Regions from separate parts of the Bradyrhizobium sp. CCGUVB1N3 genome, predicted to be linked through region 3. Evidence: predicted binding sites of a transcription regulator. Region 3 holds the regulator's gene; each other region holds the start of a gene.
The links. Region 3 encodes HrcA, which represses chaperone genes, less so after heat shock. Its sites were predicted from a motif close to GTTAGCACTCNCNNNNNGNGAGTGCTAAC; they were not measured.

Region 1 (3,274 bases), 3.4 Mb from region 3:
CCTTGACGGCCGCGACCTTCAGGCCGCCACGCAGGCGGTTCACGACCAGGGTCGCGAGCGCTTCGCCTTCGACGTCCTCGGCGACGATGATCAGCGGCTTGCCGGTCTGCACCACGGCCTCGAGCAGCGGCAGCAGCTCGTTCAGCGAGGAGAGCTTCTTCTCGTTGATGAGGATGTAGGCGTCGTCCATTTCAACGCGCATCTTGTCGGCGTTGGTGACGAAGTAGGGCGAGATGTAGCCGCGGTCGAACTGCATGCCTTCGACGACGTCGAGCTCGGTCTCGAGCGACTTGGCTTCCTCGACGGTGATGACACCCTCGTTGCCGACCTTCTTCATGGCGTCGGAGAGGAACTTGCCGATCTCCTGGTCGCCGTTGGCCGAGATGGTGCCGACCTGGGCGATCTCCTCGTTCGAGGTGACCTTCTTGGAGTTCTTCTGGAGGTCCGCGACGACGGCGTCGACGGCGAGGTCGATACCGCGCTTGAGGTCCATCGGGTTCATGCCGGCGGCAACCGCCTTGGCGCCTTCACGGACGATCGCAGCCGCGAGCACGGTCGCGGTGGTGGTGCCGTCGCCGGCCGCGTCAGCGGACTTGGAGGCGACTTCGCGCACCATCTGGGCGCCCATGTTCTCGAACTTGTCGTCGAGCTCGATCTCCTTGGCGACGGTGACGCCGTCCTTGGTGATGCGGGGAGCGCCGAACGACTTGTCGAGGACGACGTTGCGGCCCTTCGGACCGAGCGTGACCTTCACGGCGTTGGCGAGGATCTCGACACCGCGCAGCATGCGGTCGCGGGCGTCGACGCCGAATTTCACTTCTTTGGCTGACATATTGGTTTCCCTGAGTTGTCTTGGTCTCATCTCACCCTTGGCGAGGCGCCCGGCAGGCGCTCCTCAGGGGTGAGCGATGCGAGCGGTTGAACTAGGCGGCCTTCTTCTTCGAAGCGGGAGCTTCGAGCACGCCCATGATGTCGCTTTCCTTCATGATCAACAGGTCCTGACCGTCGATCTTGACCTCGGTGCCCGACCACTTGCCGAACAGCACGCGGTCGCCGACCTGGACGTCGATCGGGATCAGCTTGCCGCTCTCGTCCCGGCCGCCGGGGCCGACGGCGATCACTTCGCCCTGCGAGGGCTTTTCCTTGGCCGTATCGGGAATGATGATGCCGCCAGCGGTCTTCTCTTCTGCGTCGATGCGCTTGACCACGACGCGGTCGTGAAGCGGACGGAATTTCATGCAGTCCTCCTAAGCATTTGCACAAGATGGAGATTTTTGGATGTTAGCAGTCGATGCCCGCGAGTGCTAGTGCGGGCGAAGCTGAGATAGGACAGGTTTTTTACGGGAGCAAGGGCTTCTAGCAGAAAAATCAGCACTCAGAAGGCCTGTCTGCCAAAAACATTTTCCATCGTTAACCGGACCCCGCCCGGCTATTAGCAGGCGCCGCGATCTGCTGCTAAAGCATTGAATTTCAACAACTTGTTAAACTTTTGGGCTTGAGATGGGTTGGCAGTGTGCGTCACATTTCTCTCATGTGAGCGCATCGTTTCCGGGTGGCTCTTTAGGGCAGTCCGAGTAAGTCACCCCTTGAATATGCGCTCCTGCAAAGGAGGCTGGCATGGGCTTGCGGGTTGGGGGTGTTTCCGACGACTTCCGGAAACAGTTGCTGGGTTACGGGCTGACGACGGCGCAGATCCTTTATCGGATGCCGGATCATCCCTCGCTGCTCCAGACCTACATCTGGCAGAACTACGATCTGTTTCCGAAATTCCCGGCGCTGACGGATTTCCTCGCCTTCTGGGAGGAGAAGCTCGACGGTCCCCTCTATTCGGTGACGGTGGCGCACTCCAAGCTGATCAAGCCCGCCGAGCTGCGCGCCGTCGATGGCGTGTTCAGGCTGCATTGAGAGCTGCCGTAGGGAAGGCAAAGGCGCGAATGCGCCGTGCCCACCAAACGCGTCCGCCATTTGGTGGGCACGCCACCGGCCGCGCGTTCGCGCGACCGCCGGCTTTGCCCACCCTACGATTCCCAAATTCCGTGCTAGCTTCCCATCAGAACAAGAACGGGAGGCAGACAATGGCCAAGCGGAAGGTGACCTCGCGCAGCGCGGCGCAATCAGCGGTGAAGAAGAAGTGGCACGGCAACAAGGTCGCTAAGCGATCTTCGGCCCGCAAGGCAGTGAAGGCCAAAGCTCGCGCGACATCTGCGAAAACGCGCACCCGGCCCAAGCAGCGCATCGCCGTCAGCCATCACCGCGAAGAGGATTTCAAAGCCGACGGCCTGCGCGCCTACGCGCAGTATCGCGATCTCGGTATCGCAGCGGCAACGCATGGTCTCGCGCAGGCCCATGTCATCCGCCTGCTGCCGCCGTGCAATCCGGCCGAGGTTTCGAAGCTGCACTATCACGCCGTCGAATTCCAGATGGTCTACGTGCTCAAGGGCTGGGTGAAGACCTACATGGACGGCCAGGGCGAGACGCTGATGAAAGCGGGGAGTGCCTGGACCCAGCCGCCGAAGATCAAGCACATGATCCTGGATTATTCGGACGACGTGGAATTGCTGGAGATCATCCTGCCGGCGGAGTTCAAGACGGTGGAGATCACGGCGTAACCATTCGCAGTCATTCCGGGTTCGGTGCTTCGCACCGCCCCGGAATGACGGAGCAACCTACGTCAACACCCCCACGATCGCGCCCATCAGGCACGTCGTCAGCGTCCCCGATACGATCGACTTCAACCCCAGCGCGTTGATTTCCTCGCGTCGCTCCGGGGCCATGACGCCGAGGCCGCCGATCATGATGCCGAGGCTCGCGAAGTTGGCGAAACCGCACATCGCGTAGAGCATGATCAGCCGCGAGCGCGTATCGAGTGCGTCGGGTGCGAGTTTCGACAGATCGACATAGGCGATCAGCTCGTTGAGCACCGTCTTGGTGCCCATCAGGCTGCCGGCCGTGACAGCCTGATCCCAGGGCAGCCCCATCAGCCAGCACACCGGCGCCATCACGAGGCCCAGCAGTCGTTGCAGAGAGATCGCTGCGCCGCCGATGCTCGGCAGCAGGCCGAGGACGGCATTGACGAGATAGACCAGCGCCACCAGCACGATCAGCATGGCGACGATGTTGAGCAGCAGCTCGAGCCCTGCTGAGGTGCCCTTGACGATCGCATCCATCGTGCCGGAGGCGTGCATGTCGGGGTCTTCGAGCGAGCCGCCGGTGAGCCGGTCGACCGTCTCCGGCACCATGATCAGGCTGATCAGGATCGCGGCCGGCGCGCCGA
Region 2 (3,274 bases), 1.7 Mb from region 3:
GGAGGATGTAGGCGTCCTCGAGCTCGGCGGTCATCTTCTCGGCGTTGGTGACGAAATAGGGCGACAGATAGCCGCGGTCGAACTTCATGCCCTCGACGATGTCGACTTCGGTGTCGAGCGACTTGTTCTCCTCGACGGTGATGACGCCCTCGTTGCCGACCTTCTGCATCGCCTGCGCGATCATCTTGCCGATGGCGGCATCGCCATTGGCAGAGATGGTGCCGACCTGGGCGACCTCGGAGGAGGCGGCGACCGGCTTGGCGCGCTTCTCGATGTCCTTGATCACGGCCTGGACCGCGGTGTCGATGCCGCGCTTGAGGTCCATCGGGTTCATGCCGGCGGCAACTGCCTTGGCGCCTTCGCGCACGATGGCCTGGGCCAGCACGGTCGCGGTGGTGGTGCCGTCGCCGGCGAGGTCGTTGGTCTTGGAGGCGACCTCACGGACCATCTGGGCGCCCATGTTCTCGAACTTGTCCTCGAGCTCGATCTCCTTGGCGACGGTGACGCCGTCCTTGGTGATGCGGGGCGCGCCGAAGCTCTTCTCGATGACGACGTTGCGGCCCTTCGGGCCGAGCGTCACCTTGACGGCGTTGGCGAGAATGTCGACGCCGCGCAGCATGCGATCGCGCGCGTCTCCGGAAAACTTGACGTCTTTGGCAGCCATTTCTGCAATCCTTGATGTTTGGTGATGTGCTCGCCGATCATCGCCGGGCAAGGCTCGGCAATCCGTCGCGAGATCATGAACGATGCCCGGATCTTCGATCCGGGCACGATATTCAGCGGCGGTTCAGGCGGTCGGCCTTAGGCCAGGACGCCCATGATGTCCGACTCCTTCATGATCAGGAGATCTTCATTGTCGATCTTGACCTCGGTGCCCGACCACTTGCCAAACAGCACGCGGTCGCCGACCTTGAGGTCGATCGGGATCAGCTTGCCCGCCTCGTCGCGGCCGCCGGGGCCAACGGCGACGATTTCACCCTGGGACGGCTTCTCCTTGGCGGTGTCGGGAATGATGATGCCGCCCTTGGTCTTTTCCTCGGCATCGATACGTTTGACCACGACACGGTCATGCAGCGGACGAAATTTGGACTTAGCCATGACGTTTCCCTTTGGAAGCTCGCTTCGGAAGCAGCGGAAGTAGGTGAGGGGCCTGCGCCCCCGTCCGACCTCTGTCAGGATCGAACGGCGCGCCTTAGCAATCGGGCTTACCGAGTGCTAATAGTGCGCCCGGAAATATGGCTTGGCCGCGATCCTGTCAAGCAAAGGTGGTTAAGCCATTGGTGAGACGGATATAGGATGTTGACGATCGAAACGAATTGGGGACGCTGGCGTCGTCCACGACGTCATTGCCCCGACAGCGGTTTTGCGCTTGGCTGCAGGAGGGGGCTGCCAGGCTCGTGTTTGGGGGGCGCTTTGCTCGGGGGAATGCCATGATCAGTTCAGCTCACGCGCGGACGGTTGCCAATCTGGGCGCCGCCGCAGCCTTGGCGCTGCTGCTGGGTGCATGTGGCGGCGGCATGAGCCTGCCGTCGTTCTCGTCGTCCTCGCCGCCGCCGGAGGCCGAGCCCGGCACCGGGCCGGAAATGCCGGCCTCGATCCGCGCCGACGAGATCGTCGGCCGCTGGGGCCTTGCCTCGTTCCAGAACCCGGCCGACCGTGCCCGCACCGAAGCTGCTGCCCGCGCGCAGTGCAAGAACCCCTATGTGATCGGCGCCGGCTCCAGCGGCGGCGTGATCATGCACCTGGCCGACCAGGCGACGCCGCAGGAGCTGCGGCTGAAGGGCTCACCGAGCGGCAAGAACTACATCGGACCGTCCGGCCCGACCCCCGGCGAGCAGGACCGCGAGATCGTCTCCTTCGACGGCCGCGTCATGGTCACCCGCTTCATCGACAAGGACGCCTCCACCCGCTACGGCAACATGGTCTACGTCCGCTGCGCGCCGCGGGCGTGATTTTCTCTCCGTCATTCCGGGGCGCGCGAAGCGCGAACCCGGAATCTCGATATGGTGAGCTCCTTGCCTTAAACCTCTGGATTCCGGGTTCGGCTCTATCGAGCCGCCCCGGAATGACGTCATAGACCAAAAAACAAAAACGCCGGCTCTCGCCGGCGTTTTGCTTTTCCCTTTGTCCCGCCCGCTCAGTCGAACAGGGCGTCGATGTCGTCCTGCGAGGCGTGGCCGACATCGCCGGCGAGCTTCGGGCCGTTGAGGAGCTTGGAGTCTTCGTCGCGGGTGTCGACGATCGGCGCCGCGTGGGCCTTGATCGCGTCGACGCCGCCCCAGATCTCCATCATCGCATTGATGTGCTGCTCGATGAATTTCATCGTGCCCATCACCTTGCTGATGCGCTGACCGGTCAGGTCCTGGAAGTTGCAGGCCTCAAAGATCGAGATGACGCGTTCCTGGATGTCGTCGGAAAGTCGCTTCTGCTGGTCGATCGAATCCACCTTGGCGAGCGCGCTCGCCGCCTGGTCGATCGACTCGGCCGCCTCGAGGATCTGCTGGGTGGCCTGCTCGGTGCCGCCGACCACCGCGCCGAGCTCGCCATTGACCTTGGCCATTTCGCCGCCGTCGAAGCTCTTGCCGTGCAGCGTTGCGATCTCGCGCTTGGTGCGGTTGATGGCATCATGGATCAGGTCGAGCTCGACCTTCAGCTTCTCGCACTGCTCGATCTGGGCGCGGTAAGTCTCCAGCATCGCGCGCGTGTCAGCGACTTCCTGCGCGACGACGGCGTCGGTCGAGGGCGGCGCGGCGTTCGCTGCGTGGCTGTTGCGCGCCATCTGGGCGCGGATCGCGCGCAGCTCGGCCATGATCTCGCTGTGCATCGGAGCAGTCTCGTCAATCATCTCGGGAATAGGCATCTCGCCGACGATTGCTTCCTCGGCGCGAAAACGTTTGCGGTGAACAGCCATATTGGAACTCCCCCCACCTCACTCACGCGGTCTTTGTAGACAGAAGGGATTTAACACGACGTTCACGGCGGGAACTGCTTTGCGATCGCGCGCAATTTGCACGCTCACCGGCGATTAACCATGCGTATCAGCCGTTCACCGAAAATAAACGCTAGCGGACAAAAGCCGCAGCCGTTCGCGACGTGGTGAATCAAAACGCGGTTTCCGTTTACCAAACCAAACGGCTTTTGATTTTAAGTGGGCCGCATCGCGAAGGGCAGTCCGCGCCCGTCGCGATGAACGCACCAGACGAAACAGTACAGAGTACGTCGATGTTCAAGAAAATGTCTGTCGCGCTGCTCGGCAGCGCATGCACCTTTGTTG
Region 3 (3,274 bases):
CCACCGCCATTTTCTGCAAGTCCACGAGACGCGCGACACCCTTGCGGGCCAGCGCCATCAACGACAGGAACTCGCCTTCCGTGAACGGCTCGCGTTCCGCCGTGCCCTGCACCTCGATGATGCGGCCGTCGCCCGTCATGACGAAATTGGCGTCGGTCTCGGCTTCGGAGTCCTCGGCGTAGTCGAGGTCGAGTACCGGGGTGCCGTTGTAGATGCCGCAGGAGATCGCGGCGACGTTGTCGCGCAGCACCTTGGCCTTGATCATGTTGCGCGTCTTCATCCAGTTGACACAGTCGGCCAGCGCGACCCAGGCGCCGGTGATCGAGGCCGTGCGTGTGCCGCCGTCGGCCTGGAGCACGTCGCAATCGACCGTGATCTGGCGTTCGCCGAGCGCTTCGAGATCGACGATGGTGCGAAGCGAGCGGCCGATCAGGCGCTGGATCTCGACGGTGCGGCCGCTCTGCTTGCCGGCGGAAGCCTCGCGGCGGGTCCGTTCGGAGGTCGCGCGCGGCAGCATGCCGTATTCGGCGGTGACCCAGCCGCGGCCCTGGCCCTTCAGCCACGGCGGCAGGCGGTCTTCCAGCGTGGCGGTGACCAGCACATGGGTGTCGCCGAATTTCACCAGGCACGAGCCTTCCGCATATTTGACCACGCCGCGCTCCAGCGACACGGGGCGCAATTCGTCGGGCGCACGGCGGCTTGGCCGCATGGGAAATCCTCCAAAACTCTCAGGAAAAAGGCTGTTCGCGGTGCTTTTAGGAGGGGGAAGGGGGCCCGGCAAGGGCTTTTCCCCCGGGGCGGCGGAACGCCATCCCCATTTGGCCAAAGACGCGCTTGTCAGAGGCCCTCCGGATGGACAAATTATGTGCATCTGAGAGGAGTTACCGTCTGTGGCCCATCACGATCCGATTCATCTGATCGCGCCGCGCGCGGGCCTCGCCCAGCTCAACGAGCGTTCTCGCGACATCTTTCGTCAAATCGTCGAGAGTTATCTGGCGACCGGCGAGCCGGTCGGCTCGCGCAATATTTCCCGCCTCATCGCGCTGCCGCTGTCGCCGGCCTCGGTGCGCAACGTCATGGCCGATCTGGAACAGCTCGGCCTGATCTACGCCCCGCACACCTCCGCCGGCCGGCTGCCGACGGAACTCGGCCTGCGCTTCTTTGTCGATGCCCTGATGCAGGTCGGCGAGCTCAACGAGGCCGAGCGGCAATCGATCCAGAGCCAGCTCACCACCGTCGGCCACGCCCAATCCGTCGAGGCGGCGCTGGAGGAGGCGCTGACGCGGCTGTCGGGCCTCACCCGCGCCGCGGCGGTGGTGTTGACGCCGAAGTCCAATGCGCGGCTGAAGCATATCGAATTCGTCCGCCTGGAACCGGAGCGGGCGCTGGTGATCCTGGTCGGCGAGGATGGCCAGGTCGAAAACCGCGTGCTGACGCTGCCGCCCGGGGTTCCCTCTTCGGCGCTGACGGAGGCTTCCAACTTCCTCAATGCCCGCATCCGCGGCCGTACCCTGGCCGAGGCGCGGCTCGAGCTGGAAACCGCACTCGGGCAGGCCCGAGCCGAGCTCGACCAGCTCACGCAGAAGGTGATCGCGGCAGGCATCGCAAGCTGGTCCGGCGGCGAGAACGAGGACCGCCAGCTCATCGTGCGCGGCCACGCCAATCTGCTGGAAGACCTGCACGCGCTGGAGGATCTCGAGCGGGTGCGGCTGCTGTTCGATGATCTCGAGACCAAGCGCGGCGTGATCGACCTGCTCGGGCGCGCCGAGACCGCCGAGGGCGTGCGCATTTTCATCGGCTCGGAGAACAAGCTGTTCTCGCTGTCAGGCTCCTCGACGATCATCTCGCCCTACCGGGATGCCGCCGGTCACATCGTCGGCGTTTTGGGCGTGATCGGGCCGACGCGGCTGAATTATGCCCGCGTGATTCCGACCGTGGATTATGCCGCCCGCATCGTCAGCCGCCTTTTGGGTGGCTGACACCCGATTTCGCCTGATCACGGGCGCTTGATTTTCGCGCTGCGAAGCACGATATCCCGGCGAGAAAAATCCCTTGAGACGAGTTCGAGAAGGCAGCCGATGAACGAGCGAGACCGGCAACCCGAAGACACGACTGCGCCGACCGGCGAGCCCGTGGTGTCGAAGCCCTATGTAATGCCCGACGATCCGGAGCCCGGTTCGGTCGAGATCTTGCAGAAGGAGGCCGCCGAGGCGCGCGACCGCATGCTGCGGACGCTGGCCGAGATGGAGAATTTGCGCAAGCGCACCACCAAGGAGGTCGCCGACGCCAGGCTCTACGGCATCACCGGCTTTGCGCGCGACGTGCTCGACATCGCCGACAACCTCCAGCGCGCGCTCGATGCGGTGCCGGCCGAGGTGCGTGCCAACGCCGATCCCGGCTTGACCGCGCTGATCGAGGGCGTGGAGCTGACCGAGCGCTCGCTGCTCAACGCGCTGGAAAAGCACGGCGTAAAGAAGTTCGACCCCTCGGGCCAGAAGTTCGATCCGAACTTCCAGCAGGCGATGTTCGAGGTTCCCGATCCGTCGGTGCCGTCGGGCACCGTGGTTCAGGTGGTCCAGGCCGGCTACACCATCGGCGAGCGCGTGCTGCGCCCGGCCCTGGTCGGCGTCGCCAAGGGCGGCGCAAAAGCCGCTGCCGCCGCCAACAGCAACGAGTCGAACGGCGCAGCGTAAGCCGCGCTTCCCGCGTTCCCACAGACCACGACCCTCATGGTGAGGAGGCGCGCGAGCGCCGTCTCGAACCATGAAGGCCCCGCTGCGGCGACTCGGCCTTCATCCTTCGAGACGACCGCTTCGCGGTCTCCTCAGGATGAGGGTCTTGCGGTTAGTTTGCGCGGTCTTACGCCGTCACCGCGATATCGCCCGACTGGATCCGCTTCACACCGGCCTTGGCCATGTCGGCCCAGGCTTTCGCCAGCGAACCCTGGGTGTCGATGCCGCGGCAGGCGTCTTCCACCACATAGACTTCGAAGCCGGCCTTGCGCGCGTCGAGCGCGGTCCAGGCGACGCAGAAATCAGTCGCGAGGCCCGCGACGAAGACGCGCTTGATCTTGCGCGACTTCAGATAGGCGGCGAGGCCCGTCGATGTCTTGCCGTCGGCTTCCAGGAAAGCCGAGTAGCTGTCGACGTCCTTGTGAAAACCCTTGCGGATGATGAGCCCGGCTTGCGGGATCGACAGGTCCTTCGACAGCGCGGCGCCGTCGGTGCCCTGCACGCAATGGTCGGGCCACAGCACCTGCTTGCCGTAGGGCAGG

Region 1: groES (co-chaperone GroES) is a predicted target of HrcA. The motif match lies at 1,281-1,309, and genes of this name have one in related genera.
Region 2: groES (co-chaperone GroES) is a predicted target of HrcA. The motif match lies at 1,192-1,220, and genes of this name have one in related genera.

The regions. Positions count from the first base shown of each region.
Region 1 is NZ_JANADR010000001.1:9,653,697-9,656,970, forward strand. Features, by position in the region: gene groL (chaperonin GroEL) at 1-832, opposite strand, end outside; gene groES (co-chaperone GroES) at 924-1,238, opposite strand; gene NLM33_RS45580 (usg protein) at 1,618-1,905, shown strand; gene NLM33_RS45585 (cupin domain-containing protein) at 2,076-2,609, shown strand; gene NLM33_RS45590 (NupC/NupG family nucleoside CNT transporter) at 2,667-3,274, opposite strand, start outside.
Region 2 is NZ_JANADR010000001.1:4,544,086-4,547,359, reverse strand. Features, by position in the region: gene groL (chaperonin GroEL) at 1-664, opposite strand, end outside; gene groES (co-chaperone GroES) at 802-1,098, opposite strand; gene NLM33_RS21755 (hypothetical protein) at 1,431-1,952, shown strand; gene NLM33_RS21750 (protein phosphatase CheZ) at 2,138-2,911, opposite strand; gene NLM33_RS21745 (L,D-transpeptidase) at 3,223-3,274, shown strand, end outside.
Region 3 is NZ_JANADR010000001.1:6,255,254-6,258,527, reverse strand. Features, by position in the region: gene rph (ribonuclease PH) at 1-709, opposite strand, end outside; gene hrcA (heat-inducible transcriptional repressor HrcA) at 891-1,979, shown strand; gene grpE (nucleotide exchange factor GrpE) at 2,079-2,693, shown strand; gene pncA (bifunctional nicotinamidase/pyrazinamidase) at 2,860-3,274, opposite strand, start outside.